DNA from 2 places in the Rhodococcus sp. 320_ES genome. Region 2 is predicted to be linked to the other one. Evidence: riboswitches for the same ligand, from Rfam matches in the RefSeq annotation. Region 2 holds a riboswitch; the other holds the start of a gene.
The links. A riboswitch is a leader RNA that binds a small molecule or an ion and turns the genes downstream of it on or off. The one in region 2 is predicted to bind thiamine pyrophosphate.
Positions count from the first base shown of each region.

Region 1: it holds a riboswitch for thiamine pyrophosphate, as region 2 does, so the genes downstream of both, AC59JP_RS22375 (TenA family protein) here and thiO (glycine oxidase ThiO) in region 2, are expected to answer to the same signal.

Region 1 covers NZ_JCAWAG010000007.1:119,529-127,203, reverse strand. Annotated here, with positions in the region: gene AC59JP_RS22405 (serine/threonine-protein kinase) at 1-458, shown strand, start outside; gene AC59JP_RS22400 (DUF1540 domain-containing protein) at 558-857, shown strand; gene AC59JP_RS22395 (carboxylesterase/lipase family protein) at 854-2,395, opposite strand; gene AC59JP_RS22390 (SRPBCC family protein) at 2,410-2,811, opposite strand; gene AC59JP_RS22385 (hypothetical protein) at 2,845-3,495, shown strand; gene AC59JP_RS22380 (sugar porter family MFS transporter) at 3,538-4,962, shown strand; TPP riboswitch at 4,989-5,089, shown strand; gene AC59JP_RS22375 (TenA family protein) at 5,083-5,778, shown strand; gene AC59JP_RS22370 (ABC transporter substrate-binding protein) at 5,775-6,779, shown strand; gene AC59JP_RS22365 (ABC transporter permease) at 6,757-7,533, shown strand; gene AC59JP_RS22360 (ABC transporter ATP-binding protein) at 7,530-7,675, shown strand, end outside.
Region 2 covers NZ_JCAWAG010000004.1:630,075-637,749, reverse strand. Annotated here, with positions in the region: gene AC59JP_RS17450 (serine/threonine-protein kinase) at 1-1,575, opposite strand, end outside; gene AC59JP_RS17445 (glutamate ABC transporter substrate-binding protein) at 1,580-2,533, opposite strand; gene AC59JP_RS17440 (GlnX family signal transduction membrane protein) at 2,557-3,906, opposite strand; gene AC59JP_RS17435 (NUDIX hydrolase) at 4,029-4,889, shown strand; gene thiE (thiamine phosphate synthase) at 4,870-5,535, opposite strand; TPP riboswitch at 5,564-5,679, shown strand; gene thiO (glycine oxidase ThiO) at 5,677-6,723, shown strand; gene thiS (sulfur carrier protein ThiS) at 6,720-6,920, shown strand; gene AC59JP_RS17415 (thiazole synthase) at 6,913-7,671, shown strand.

The sequences.
Region 1 (7,675 bases), on a different contig from region 2:
TCGTGTCCGACGAGCGGGCATTGTTGACCGACTTCGGAATAGCACGAGTGCTGAACGACGTACGACCTCTCAATCGCAACGGTCGCATTCTCGGGTCCGTTCCGTACGCTTCGCCGGAACTGCTTCAAGCGGGACGTCTGGACGGGCGCGTGGACGTGTACGCGCTGGCGTGCACATTCGTGGAATTGATATCCGGAGCGCCGCCCTATCCGCGCTCGACTGTGTTCGGCATCGTCTCGGCCCACCTCTCGGCGCCACCCCCGTCGGTGAGCCGGCGGGCGCCGTCGATTCCGAGGGCAGTCGATTCGATTGTGGCGAAGGCACTTTCGAAGGACCCCGCCGATCGTTACCGAACCGCGGGCGAGTTCGCCACTCTCCTTGCCCGGGCTCTGTACGTCGAATCTCCGGTGGCGGCGACGACGAACTCGAGGCGACGATTCTGGCGTGGGCGCCGATAACCATTTTCGAAACGCCGTTGTTGCATAATTGATTTCGGCCAGGAAAGGTCAGCCTGACCTTGCTGTTGCATTCGAATTTTCGACGCTATCTTCGGTGTCATGACAACTCTCGAAATGCCCCACGTCAGCGAATGCACGGTGAGCAGTTGCTCCTACAACCACGACGGATGTCACGCCTTTGCCATCAACGTCGGCGGCTCGAACGGAAGTGCCGATTGCGGCACCTTCATCCCGCTGTCGACGAAGGGCGGACTCGACACCGTGTCCACTCAGGTCGGCGCCTGCCAGCGCGTCGACTGCGTCAACAACAAGAACCTCGAGTGCAACGCCACGGCCGTTCGCATCGGCGCCGGTGAAGGTTCCGACACCGCGAACTGCCTCACGTACTCGAAGGCCTAACTGAACCCCAGCACCTTCTGCCCCCACACTTCGCGCAGTTCCTTGTCGGGGTCGTCGACGAGCGAATCGTGGCCGTCGATCACGAGGGTGCGACGCCGCACGTCGTCGTACGGCGCCCAGTGTTTCGAGCCGTCCAACGCAGCAGGTACCCCGTGCCATGCGAACGCCACCCAGCGTCGCTGAATCCGCCGGGATACCTGCTGTGCCGCTTTGCGTCCACCCAGCCAGAACGTCGGGTCGCGGTCGAAGGTCCCGAAATTGCCGAACACGTACGGCAGTTCGGTCGCGTGACCGGCACCGACTCGCGCTGCGCGCAGGACCGGCGTCGCATGGTCGAAGCGGTAGACGAACGTCTGGGAATGCTGACAGTGCGCTTCCGCAATCCACAGGCTCGGCATTCGGAAACCTGCGTCGCGGGACAGAGCGATCGCGCCACTGCTCTTCGGGAGATCGGGATACGCAGCCATGATCTCGGCCACCCGTGCGGGCGCGAGGTCCGGGTGATCGAGGGCGATCGCGTCGAACATCTTGGTGACGGTGTCGGAGGTGACCGGCATCAGCGGCGACCGCATCAACCGAAACACCGACGCCTCGTCGTGATTGGATCCGATAATCAGCGGAATGCGGTGCGAGAACCCCTTCTGGAACGCGGCGACCGGGTAGCGCGGGACGATGTCGCCGTCCACGACCGGTGCCAATCCCAGTGTGCCGGGCACCTTTTCGGGAATCTCGTAGACGAGCTTCTCGCTCGCGTCGACGATCCTCTCGAACGGCATCGTGCGCAGCTCGTGCGCGTCCGCCGCCGACAGACCCACCAACTCCATGAACCGCCGCGCGACGGTTTCCGCCCGGTCCGGTCCGTATACAGACGTGGCCGGCGAGCTCTGCGCGATCGCCTTGTGAAAGAGCCCCTCGGCTTTCGGCGACGTCATCAGCGTCGTGATGGACGCGCCGCCCGACGATTCGCCGAACACGGTGACGTTGCCCGGGTCTCCGCCGAACGCGTCGATGGACGAGCGCACCCATTCGAGAGCGAAGATCTGATCCCGCAATCCGATGTTGGTGTCGAATTCGTCGGACACCGACGATAGATCGACCCACCCGAACGCGCCGACGCGGTAGTTGATCGTGACGATTACGACCTCACCGAGGTGCGCGAGATTGCGTCCGTCGTAGATCTTCTGGGCCGACGAACCCAACGCGTAAGCGCCTCCGTGAATCCAGACCATGACCGGACGACGGACACCGTCGGGGCGCGGCGCCCACACGTTGAGCGACAGGCAGTCCTCCCCGATGACCATCTTGGGATCCATCGGGACGGGACCGTCGCGTCCCTGCGGCGCCATCTCTCCGAAGTGCTTGCCGTCGAGTACGTCCTGCCACGGCTCGCGGGCCACGGGCGCCCGAAAGCGGAGATCGCCGACGGGCGGAGCGGCGAAGGGTATGCCCTTCCAGCTGACGATGTCGCCCTCGGCGTATCCGCGGACCGGACCGGACGGCGTGTCGACGACGATGGAATCGGATTTCACCGAATCCATCGTAGGCAACGCGGTCAGGCGACGAGGCGGCCGAGCGCGAGGTAGGCGGCGGGCGAGTAGCCCAGTACCAGCGGGGCGAGGCCACTGACGGTCAACCACGTTCGGGTTCCGCGTTGCCCCGTTCCGCGCACCGCATCCTGAACGCCGTGCTCGAGTGTGAGGCCGAGCGACTCGGGGCCGACCCACGCGCGCCACAGCCAGGTGCGAGCCGGCTCGTCGACGACGAGTACCTCGAAGTTGGCCTTGACGGCCAGCGGCCCGTAGACGGTGCCGGTGGTGCCGTCGCGCAGACGGTTGTCGCTGGCGTCGACTCCGCGAATCTGCGGCGCCCAGGACGTCCACATCAGCGGGTTCATGTAGCGCTCCCACACCACGTCTGCGGGCGCGCCGCCGGTTTTCTGCAATGTCGTCTGCACATCATTGATTCGGAAGCGGCTACGGTTTCGATCATGGCCAACAGGTGTGGGGGCAGGGCACTCGTCGTCGGACTCGCCGCTGCCGCGCTGCTCACCGGGTGCGGGGGCACCACCGTCGAGGGAAATCCCCGAGGGGACGGCCGCCCGCCGATCACGGCAACCTCCAGCGCACCGACCACCACACCCGCACGAACGTCGACGACGACGACGACATCCAGCAGCAGCACCAGCACGACCACCAACATGTCGACCACGACGACCACGTCGACAGCGGCCCCCGCCGTCGATCCGTCGAAGTACGCCGGATCCGTCTCGGGCAGTTACTTTTTCACCTCACCGAGCGGCAAGTTCAACTGCGCCATCATCACGGGCGGGGCTCAACCCGCGGCGGGGTGCCAGGGCGACCTCCCCGCCGACGCCCCGAAAGTGGAGGGCAGCGGCGCACCCGGAACGTCGGTGTTTCCGAACTCCATCGAGGTCGGCGGCGGCGAACCCGGCCGGTTCGTCAGCCTCGGCGATCCGAAGTACACGAACCTCGACGGCCCGGCGCAGGAGCTTCCCTACGGTGCTCCGCTGTCGGCCGACGGCTTCACGTGTGCGGTGGACGAGTCGACAGGGGTCACCTGCACGGACAGAGGCGAGCACGGATTCACCGTGTCGAACAATGCATTCCGGGTCTTCTGACCGCAGCGCAATTCTTCGGGCGTATGGTGCGAAAAGTAACCAATACTCGATCGAAGTAGGCGCAGCATGACCACTCAGGCGTCAGCCAACCACACGGCCAAGGTTATCGGCGTCACCGTCGCTGCCGCCGTCGGTGGTTTCCTCTTCGGATTCGACAGCTCGGTCATCAACGGCGCTGTCGATTCCATTCAGGGCAACTTCGGGCTCGGCAAGTTCTTCACCGGGTTCACCGTGGCCATCGCACTCCTCGGGTGCGCGGCCGGCGCCTGGTTCGCCGGCTCCCTGTCCGACCGCTGGGGTCGCAAGAAGGTGATGCTCCTCGGCTCTGCGCTCTTCATCATCAGCTCCATCGGCTCCGGCATCGCCTTCAGCGTTCCCGACCTCATGCTCTGGCGTGTGCTCGGCGGCCTGGGAATCGGTATCGCGTCCGTGATCGCGCCCGCCTACATCGCGGAGATCGCACCGGCACGCATGCGCGGGTCGCTCGCGTCGCTGCAGCAGCTCGCCATCACCATCGGCATCTTCGCCGCACTGCTCTCCGACGCGGTCCTCGCGAACACCGCAGGCGGCGCGTCCAACGATCTCTGGTTCGGCATGGAGGCGTGGCGGTGGATGTTCCTCGTCGGCGTCGTCCCCGCCGTCATCTACGGCGTGCTCTCCCTGCTCATCCCGGAATCGCCCCGCTACCTGGTCGGCAAGCACCTCGACGAGGAAGCCGCCGAAATTCTGGCGAACATCACCGGCGAGCTGCACCCCAACGAGCGCATCCACGAGATTCGGCTGACCCTGCGGGCCGAGCAGAAGTCGTCGTTCGCCGACATCCGCGGACCGAAGTTCGGGCTGCACCCGTTGGTGTGGGTCGGCATCGTGATGGCCGTTCTGCAGCAGTTCGTCGGCATCAACGCGATCTTCTACTACTCGACCACGCTGTGGAAGTCGGTCGGCTTCACCGAGGATCAGTCCTTCACGACGTCGGTGATCACCTCGGTCATCAACGTCGCCATGACGTTCGTGGCGATCCTGTTCGTCGACCGCGTCGGCCGACGAAACCTGTTGATGGCCGGGTCGATCGGCATGTTCGTCGGCCTCGTCATGGCCGCCGTCGCGTTCTCGCAGCAGATCGGCAGCGGCGACAACGTCAGCCTGCCCAGCCCGTGGGGTGTCGTCGCGCTGATCGGCGCGAACCTGTTCGTCATCTTCTTCGCCTCCACCTGGGGCCCGGTCATGTGGGTGCTGCTCGGTGAGATGTTCCCCAACCGGATGCGCGCGATGGCGCTCGGAATCGGCACCGCGGCGAACTGGATCGCGAACTTCGTCATCTCGCTGCTCTTCCCGTCGCTCACGGAGATGGTCGGACTCTCGATCGTGTACGGCGGCTTCGCCTTCTTCGCGGCGGTGTCCTTCTTCTTCGTCAAGCGCAACATTCCCGAGACCAAGGGCATGGAATTGGAGGACATGAAGGCCTGACACCGGATGGTGTTATGTTGAGGCAGTTCTTTGACACGGGGTGCTTTGCCTTTGACGGCAAGGCTGAGATGACACCCGAGAACCTGATGCAGGTAATGCTGACGAAGGGATGTCACTGCTGTGACTGCTGTACCTGGCGCGCGCTTCACCGACGATCTGTGGCAACAGACCGCTGTTCTACGCAAACAGATCGACGAACTCGAATTTCTCCGACGGCTCGGTGACGGGACGCTTCCGCTGGACGCGTTCCACCACTACATCGAGCAGGACGCCCTCTACCTCGAGGGATACGCGAAGGCTCTCGCGCTTCTCGCCTCCCGTGCTCCCGACTCGGAGAGCGGCGCCTTCTGGGCCACGTCGGCGGCCACGGCCGCTGTGGTCGAGAAGTCGCTGCACACGTCCCTCCTCCCTGTGAGCGAAAACCGCCCCTCCGGGGGCGGAAATCACTCACAGGTGTGTTTGGGGTACGTCTCCTACCTGATCGCCGCGGCCGCCACCGAGTCCTTCGGAGTCGCCGCGGCAGCCGTACTCCCGTGCTTCTGGATCTACGCGGACGTGGGCCGCGGTCTCGCCGCGTCCGCGCAGAACGTCCTGGCGCGCGACCCGGATCACCCGTACGCCCGCTGGGTCACCACCTACGACGCCGAGGAGTTTCAGGACTCGGCGGGTCGAGCACGCGAATTGGTCGATACCGCAGCGCAATCCGCGACGGACGTCGAGCGCGAGAAGATGGCCGACGCCTTCGTCGTCGCCATGCGGTACGAGCTCCTGTTCTGGGACACCGCCCTGTTCCCCCAGCCCTGGCCCGCATCGTGAAGCGGCTGATCGCACTCGTGGCCGTTGCGGCGTCGGTCCTGACCGGTTGCGCCGGGTCGAACGCGGACAGTCCCGAGACCATCGACTTCGCCCTCGACTGGACCCCGAACACCAATCACACGGGTCTCTTCGTCGCCCAGCAGGAGGGATACTTCGCGGACGCCGGACTGAACGTGAACGTCCTGCCCTACAACAACACCTCGCCCGACACTCTCGTCGACGCGGGTAACGCAGAGTTCGGCATCAGCTTCCAGAGCTCGGCCACGTTCGCCAAGGCCGCGGGCGCGCGCACCGTGTCCGTGCTTGCGCCGCTGCAACATTGGGCGACCGGCATCGGAGTGCGCGCCGATCGCGACGACATCCGCAGCCCGAAAGATTTGTCCGGCAAGACATACGCCGGATTCGGCGACGCCGGCGAGGACGCGACCCTGAAACAGGTCATCGCGAACGACGGCGGAAGCGGTGACTTCAAGACGGTCGTGCTCGGTACGTCCGCGTACGAGGCGGTCTACAACGGCGACGCCGACTTCACGGTGTCCTACGACGCATGGGAAGGGCTCGAAGCTCAGCGCGCCGGCACGCCCATGAAGTACTTCCAGTACACCGATTACGGATTCCCCGACGCGTACGCGATCGTCGTCAACGGCAACGAACAATGGCTCGCGGACCATCCCGACGAGGCGCGAAAGTTCGTGCAGGCCCTGCAGAAGGGGTATCAGTTCGCCGCCGACAACCCTGACAAGGCGGCGCAGGACCTGATCGACGCGAATCCCGGCGCATTCACCGACGAAGATCTGGTGCGCGAAAGCCAGAAGATGTTGGCCGAGAAGTACATGCGCGACGCCGACGGCCGCGTCGGCACCCAGACTCTCCAACAGTGGACGGGGTATTCGGACTTCCTCTACAAGGCAGGCGTCCTGACCGACCAGAGCGGCGCACCGCTGACGTCCGAGCCGGACTGGTCGACGTACTTCACCGATGACTACCTCGCACAGAACTGACCGGTGGAGCCGGTTCGCGCCGGCGCTGGTGGTTGTCGTCGTTCTGCTCGCGGTGTGGCAGGTGTACGTCGGCGTCGCCGGGGTGCGGCCCCAGATCCTGCCGACGCCGACGCGGGTCGTCTCTCAGGGCTGGGCGCAACGTGACGTGATCGCCGGGCACGCGTGGTCGACCCTGCAGGTCACTCTTCTCGGCTTCGCACTCTCCCTCACGGTCGCCTGGGTTCTCGCTGTGCTCGTGGATTTCTCGCCGTGGCTGCGGCGTGCGCTCGTTCCACTCTTCGTCGTGTCGCAGACGCTGCCGATCATCGCGATAGCGCCGCTGATGATCATCTGGTTCGGCTTCGGCACCGCACCGAAATTGTTGGTGGTGGCGCTGGTGACGTTCTTCCCCATGGCGCTCGGACTGATCGAGGGGTTCGGTTCTGCTGATCGAGACGCTGGGCGGCTGTTGCGCAGCATGGGCGCCTCGCGCCGTCAGGTGTTCCGGTACGTACGCCTTCCCTCCGCCATGCCGCGATTCTTCACCTCGCTGCGCATCGGTATCACCTACGCCGTGGTCGGTGCGGTGTTCTCCGAATACGTCGGGGCCACATCGGGTCTGGGCATCTACATGAGTCAGCAGAAGAACTCGTTCCGCACCGATCTGGTGCTCGCCGCGGTGGTGGTCACCGCCGTCCTCAGCATCGTGCTCTTCCTGCTGACGTACGCGGTGGAGCGGATCGTGGCTCCGTGGATTCTGGCGGAGGCATCATGACGGTCACGCTCGACGGGGTCGTCAAGTCCTACCCCGGCACACCGGTGCTGGACGGGATCGACCTGACCGCCCGCCCCGGCGAGTTCGTCTCGATCATCGGGCCGAGCGGCTGCGGCAAGAGCACCATCTTCAACGTGCTGGC
Region 2 (7,675 bases):
TTGTGCCGCTTCGCCTTCGGACAGATCGAGATACGCCCGCGCCTCGGTGAGCACCGACTCGACGGAACTGCTTCCGACCATCCGGTCCATGCCGTTCTCGCGGGCCAACCGCAACGATTCCAGGGTCTGTTCCGGGACGCTGTGCATGGCTGCGGCGATCACGGGCGCGCTGGGGTCGGAGGTGTCGATCAGCGGAATGGGCAACGCCGCCACGACGTCTCGCGGGTCGAGACGCTCGGTGCGGTGGATGCCGTCGACGTAGACGTCGGTGGTGGCCACCTTCTCGTCCGTTCCGAACGTGGTGCGCTGCGGGCTGAACACCGCCGACAGTGCATGGTGGGGCTCGCCGGTCTTCTGCGCGAGAATGCCGCGCAGCACACCGCTCAGCTGACTGGACGCCTGCTCGGCGGAGACGAACCGTGCGTTCGGATCGGAGTTGGTCGCGCGCAGGAGAAGCCGCTTGTAGTACTGGTATTCCTCGAGCAGGGGAGCGTCCTCGGGCAGACCGTCGAGGTAGCGTCCGTTCTCGGACTTCATGTCCAGGGTGAGCACCGCCAGAGTGCGTCCCACGGTGTAGATGTCGGACGACACCGTCGGACCGGTCCGCACGATTTCCGGCGCCTGGTAGCCGGCGGTGCCGTACAGATACCCGTAGTCCTCGATGGCGGTGACCGCGCCGAGGTCGATCAACTTGATCTGGTCCTCGCTGACCATGACGTTCTCGGGCTTGAGATCGTTGTACGCCAGGCCGATCGAGTGCAGGTAGGACAGTGCCGGCATGACCTCGATCAGGTACGCGATCGCCTCCTCGACCGGCATCTTGGTCTGAGTCCCACTGGCGGTCATGATCTGTCGCAGAGTGCGGCCACCGACGTACTCCATGACGATGTACCCGGTCTGCGACCCGTCGTCGCGAGGATGCTCGACGAAGTTGTAGATCTTGACGATTCCGGGGTGGGTGACCTCGGCGAGGAACTGTCGTTCGGACACCGCGACGGCGTGCGCTTCGGCGTTCCCGAAGTGCAAGAGTCCCTTGAGAACAACCCAGCGGTCGGAGACGTTGCGGTCGATGGCGAGGTAGATCCACCCGAGGCCACCGTGCGCGATGCAGCCTTGGACCTCGTACTGCCCGGCCACCATCTCACCGGGCTCGAGCAGCGGCGAGAAGTCGAAATGCGTTCCGCACTTGGCGCACTCACCGGCGGGACGCGCGGGGCGGCCGTCGATACTGCGACCGACCGGTGCGTTGCACTTCCAGCAGAACCGCTTGCTCTCGGGGACTCGAGGGTCGGCCATGACGGCGGTCGACGGGTCGACGACCTCGATCCGCGGGATGGCGACGAGACCGCCGCCGAGTCGACGACGCATGCCCGTCGTGCGATTGCGGGCCGAGCGCGACCGTCGTGACGGCCGTGACGGAACCTCGCGAACGACCGCTCGGGTGCCTTCCAGTTCGTCGTCGAAATCCGGTGGTGCAGCGCGTAGTGACGCAACGGTGGCCCCATCGTTTCGAGCGTCGTCAGGAACGGGGCGCTCGGCGGCCCGCGTCGCCTGATCGTCTCCGGTCTCGTCCACGGCGTCAGTCGCTGTACGTGGGGTAGGGGGGACCGGGGGAGGTTCCGAGGACGGACAGCCAGCGGTTGTAGATGGTGTTCCAAGTGCCGTCGGACCGGATGCGTTCCAACGTTCCGTTCACGAACCGGACCAGATCGTCGTGGCCCTTGGTCATTCCGATTCCGTACGGTTCGGCGCCGAGGCTGCCGCCGACGATCTCGAGGTACGGATCCTGCGCGGCGAGGCCGGCGAGGATGGAGTCGTCGGTGCTGACCGCGTCGACTTCGCGCTGCTGCAGAACCACCAGGCAGTCCGCCCAGCTGGGAACGGAAATGATCTGCGCCGGCGGTTGCAGAACCTGGATGCGGGACTGGGAAGTGGTGCCGCTCGCGACGCAGACCCGTTTGCCGCCGAGGTCGCCCGCACTGTTGATGCCCGACCCCTTCACCGCGAGAATGCGCTGATCGGCCTGGTAGTAGACGGTGGAGAACGCAACCTGCTGGCGCCGTTCGCAATTGATGGACATGGTCTTGACCACGACGTCGACGTCGGCGTTCACGAGGGCGCTGGTGCGGGCCAACGAGGACAGGATGCGGAACTCGATCCGGTTGGGGTCGCCGAACAGATCGCGGGCCACCTCGTGGGCGATGTCGACGTCGAAACCTTCCACGTCGCCGGTGAGGGGATCGCGGAAGCTGAACAGGTTGCTGCCGGTGTCGAGCCCGACGATCAGACGCCCGCGCGAGCGGATCGCGTCGACGTTCGGCGTCGCGGGAGGCGGTGCGCCCGCGGGCACGGTCACGCGCGGACGCAGACTCGCCACCGGATTCCCACAGTCCACAGGGTGTGGTTCGGGCGCGACGACGTCGGTGACGATCGAGGTTCCGTCGGGCAACGGTGCGGGCGGCGTCGTCGACTCGGGACTCGCGGGAACCGGTGTGACCTCGGCGCATCCGGCCAGGGCCAGAGCCGCGGCCATCGCGAGCAGTGCGAGTCGCCGTCTCACAGGTACTCCCTCAGCCGCACACCGAGGCCGCCCGCGACAGCGATGAGGGAGCCTCCCGCGAGGACCGAAATGCCCACGGTCAACCCGTCGAGCACGGAGGCGGCGCGAGCGATGTTGCTGCGCAGCTCTTCTCGCGACACGTCGATCTCCTGGACCAACTCGTCGTCGAGTGCGGCGAAGATGTCGGCCGAGTTGCCGTCGTTCGTTCCGGTGGCGATGGCGACCGCGGTGGCGAAATCACCGACCGCCAGTGAGGCATTCATGCGCTCGTGCGATTTCGTCCACTGGTCGACCAAGCTCAGCGATGCGTCGATTCGGGTGTTGTCCAGCGACTTGTCCTGCTGCAGGCTGAACAACACTCCGTTCAGACTCTGAATGGCCGCGGTGTACGACTGCTCGTAATCGTTGACCCCGCCGCGCCGCGCCATGCCGATGGTTTCGTCGGTTCTGGCCTGCTGAGCCAGGATTCGGCCGCTGGTGAGTCGATCGACGGGTTCGGCGCCGCGGACGAGGGCCCGGTTGGTCGAGCTCGACGAGATGAGTCCGACGACGAGCATCCAGACGAACAGCACCACCATCGCGACGCTTCCCAGAGCGAGTCCCGGGTTGAGGGTGCGGTGCGTCCGCCGCGAGACGAAGCGTTGCGCCGCAACGAGAACGACGATCGACAGCACCACCAGGACGAGGGACAGCCAGGGCGGCCGATCGAACTGCTCCTGCGCCGCACGGACGTCGTCGGACTTGGTGCTGTGAAGGTCCTCGGCCCACGGAAGAATCGACGTCTGCATCAGGGTCGACGCCTCGGCGAGGTAGGCGGCGCCCACTGGGTTGCCGACGCGGTTGTTGGTGCGGGCGGTCTCGATGATCCCGGCGTAGATCGGCAGGCTGGACGAGATCTTCGCGAGGGTCGACTGCGACGCTGAATCCCCGGCGTCGAGCCCCGTCGACGCGCGCACCACCTCACCCGCCGCCGAGGTGACGGCGTCGGAGTAGCGGTCTCGCACCGCGGCCGGTTCGAGCCCGCCGGAGAGGAAGGCGGTCGCGGCAGCGGCGTCGGCGACGGACAACTGCCCGTACAAATTCTGCGCGGCGTCGGACAGGGGCTCGGTGCGGGACAGGACGGTGGCGAGGGTGTTCTGCCGATCGGCCACGGCGAAGGTGGTGACGACGGCGGTGGTGATGAGCGTCGCGGCCACGAGAACTCCGACGGCGATCAGCTTGATCGGCGTCGAATGCAGAATCTCCGACCGTTCGGAACGAGTGGACGCTGCTCGCGGAAGCGCGAGCCCACTCGTCTGCACGTACACCTCGCGTCCCTTCTGCTGCTGCGCCCGGTTCTCGAGCATAAAGCCAAGAGGACCTGCTCGTACCGCTTGGCGAATGCTCCTCGACGAAGATCGGTCATGGCCGGCGCAGCGTTAGTCTGGTCTTCGACGAAATGCGACGGCGACGACGGGCGGGGGCAAGGGTGCGAGGCGACGGGGACGGGTGGGTATTCGGCGCCGACGGAACCCGGCACTGGGGTCGCAACGGCGCCGCCGGACTCCTGCTCCGCGCTCCCGACCAGGAACGACGGTCGATGGTCCTGCTGCAACACCGCGCTGCCTGGTCGCACCAAGGCGGCACGTGGGCACTGCCCGGCGGCGCGATGGACAGCCACGAGTCACCCGTCGACGCCGCCGTACGCGAGGCCGGCGAGGAAGCCGGCATCACCGAATCCCAACTCGAGGTGCGGGCCGCGCGAGTCACGGCCACCTCCGACAGCGGATGGTCCTACACGACCGTCGTCGCCGACGCCGATCACGCGTTGGCGACGGTTCCGAACGGCGAGAGCACCGAACTGCGCTGGGTTGCCGAAGCGGACGTGGACGCGCTGCCTCTGCATCCGGCCTTCGCCGTCAGTTGGCCGACGCTGCGGGCGGCCGCCGTCGACGTCGTTCTCGACACCGCGAACTACCTCGGAGCGGTCGGAGAGAAATCGGGCGACTCGGCGTGGTGGCGCGATCGGGCGAGTGCGACCACCGCGGTTCTGGCGGACCTGGCCGCGTCTCTTCCGCGGACGATGGAGCTGCCCTCGGGCTCGTTCGGATACGTCTCGACCATCGTCGCTGTGCTCGAAGGCGACGCCGCGTCAGCGGTGTCCCAGCACCCGGCCGTCACGACCGTCGTCGCGCGCTCCGGAGGCGACGACACGGTGGTCGAATTGGCGTCGCGGGCAGCCGGTCCCACCGTGGTGGTCACGGCCGACCGAGGGTTGCGTCGGCGCCTGCCCGACGGGGTGGACGCGGTCGGTCCATCGGCGCTGGGTGTTACCGCAACGCGTTCTTGAGTTCGCGTGCCGCGGCCTGCGGATCGCGCGCCTGCGTGATGGCCCGGACGACGCAGATGCGGGTGGCACCGGCGGCCAGGGTCTCGCCTACGTTCTCGGCGTTGACCCCGCCGATCACGAACCACGGCCGCGTCGGCAGCGAATCCGCCACTTCACGCACGGTTTCCAGGCCGGCCGCAGTCTTGCCCGGTTTCGTCGGCGTGGCCCACACCGGACCCGACGCGAAATAGTCGACGCCGTCCTCGATGTCGGCCAACGCCGCCTGCGCGCGGGTGGCCGTGGACCGGCCGATCACCACGTCCGGGCCGACGATCCGGCGCGCGTAGTGCACGGGCAGGTCGCCCTGACCGAGATGCAGCACGTCCGCTCCCGCCGCCAGCGCGAGATCTGCGCGGTCGTTCACCGCGAGCAGCGCACCGTGGCGACGGCACGCGGCGGAGATCACCGCGAGTGCCGCGAGTTCCTCCTTGGCCTCGATCGGACCGAACTCTCGCTCGCCCGCCGAACCCTTGTCCCGCAGCTGCACGATGTCGACGCCGCCGCTCAGTGCCTTCTCGATGAACGTGGCGAGGTCGCCCAGTTCCCGGCGCGCGTCGGTGCACAGGTAGAGCTGCGCCGAGTTCAGTCTTTCCCGCGGGGAGGTCATGAGTCGCACGGTAGTCTGAGCGGCGGAACAGTTCCAGCACGGGAGCCCTGTCGATCGCAGGGCTGAGAGTGAGCCGCGGACGGCTCTGACCGTAACCACCTGATCCGGGTAATGCCGGCGCAGGGAGACAAGGACGTGAGCATGAAATCGGTGACCGTGGTCGGCGCCGGCGTGATCGGGTTGTCGATCGCCTGGCGCGCCGCCAGGGCCGGATGGACTGTCCGCATAGCCGATCCCGCGGTCGGCCGCGGTGCGTCCCACGTCGCCGGTGGGATGCTCGCACCCCTGTCGGAGGGCTGGCCGGGCGAAGAAGCGCCCCTCGAGTTCGGGGCCGAATCGCTGCGGCGATGGCCGACGTTCGTCAAGGACCTGGGCGTCGACGGTCTCGTCACCGCGCGCGGCGCTCTCACCGTCGCCTTCGATGCCGCCGACGCGGAGGATCTTCGCACCGTCGCCGAGTTCGTGTCCGCTCGCGGACACCAGGTGGACATTCTCTCGCGCCGGGACGTGCGGTCCGCAGAACCGTCTGTCTCGCAGAGTGTTCGGATCGGGCTACTCGCTCCCGCGGAGCTTGCGGTCGACAACCGTCGGGTGGTCGATGCCTTGCTGACCGCCGCCGTCGACGCCGGGGTCGACGTGTCTCCCGAGCGCGTGGAGGATTCGAGCACGGTGTCCACCGATCAGGTGGTCCTCGCTGCGGGGTGGGCCACAACACGCGTGTGCCCGTCGGTCCGGGTGCGCCCCGTGAAGGGCGAAATACTGCGCCTGCGAGCACGTTCCGGTTCGTCGGCCGGCCCGTCACGGACCATCAGGGCGTCGGTGAACGGCCGGTCGGTGTACCTCGTTCCTCGCCACGACGGAATGGTCGTCGGCGCAACGCAATACGAACACGGCGACGACACCACCGTGACCGTCGGCGGTGTACGAGATCTGCTCGCCGACGCCGAACGCGTGTTCCCCGGCGTCGCCGACTACGAATTGGCCGAAGCAGCAGCGGGTTTGCGTCCGATGAGCCCGGACAACGTTCCTCTGATCGGCAGACTCGACGCCCGGACGGTCGTGGCGACCGGACACGGCCGTAACGGCATGTTGCACGCGCCGCTCACCGCGGACGCGGTTCTCGCCGAACTCGACGGGGCGCCGCTGCCCGAAGCCACAGCGGCCACACTGGAAAGGTTTCGCTCATGATCGGAGTTACCGTCAACGGTGAGGACCACGAGTTCGCGCCGGGAACCACCGTGCGTCAGATGCTCGTCGCTCTCGCGATGCCCGAACGCGGAATCGCGGTCGCGGTCGACGGCGCGGTCTACACCAAGTCGCGCTGGGACGACGAACTCGGACGTGGTTGGCGCATCGACGTTCTCACGGCGGTCCAAGGTGGATGACGGCTTCACGGTCGCGGACCGGACGTTCTCGTCCCGCCTCGTCATGGGCACCGGCGGTGCGGCGAACCTGGCGGTGCTCGAGGAGGCGTTGATCGCGTCGGGCACCGAACTGACCACGGTCGCCCTGCGGCGGGTCGACGCGTCGGGCGGGACGGGTGTGCTGGACCTGTTGTCTCGCTTGGGTATCGCGCTGCTGCCCAACACCGCCGGGTGCCGAGGCGCCGCCGAAGCGGTGCTGACGGCACGACTGGCCCGCGAGGCGCTGGAGACGAACTGGATCAAGCTCGAGGTGATCGCCGACGAGCGGACACTGCTGCCCGACGCCATCGAATTGGTCTCTGCTGCGGAGGATCTCGTCGACGACGGCTTCGTGGTGCTGCCCTACACGACCGACGACCCCGTTCTCGCTCGTCGGCTCGAGGACATCGGATGCGCTGCGGTGATGCCCCTCGGGTCGCCCATCGGAACCGGACTGGGCATCGCCAACCCGCACAACATCGAAATGATCACCGCCGCAGCCGGAGTGCCGGTGATCCTCGACGCCGGCATCGGCACCGCCAGCGACGCCGTGCTGGCCATGGAGCTCGGATGTTCCGCGGTCCTCCTCGCGACCGCGGTGACCCGGGCGAAGAATCCGCCGCTCATGGCGTCGGCCATGGCCTCGGCCGTGGTGGCGGGGCGGCAGGCGTCGTTGGCGGGGCGTATTCCGAAGCGGTTCTGGGCGCAGGCGTCGTCGCCGGGGGTGGAGTAGCTGC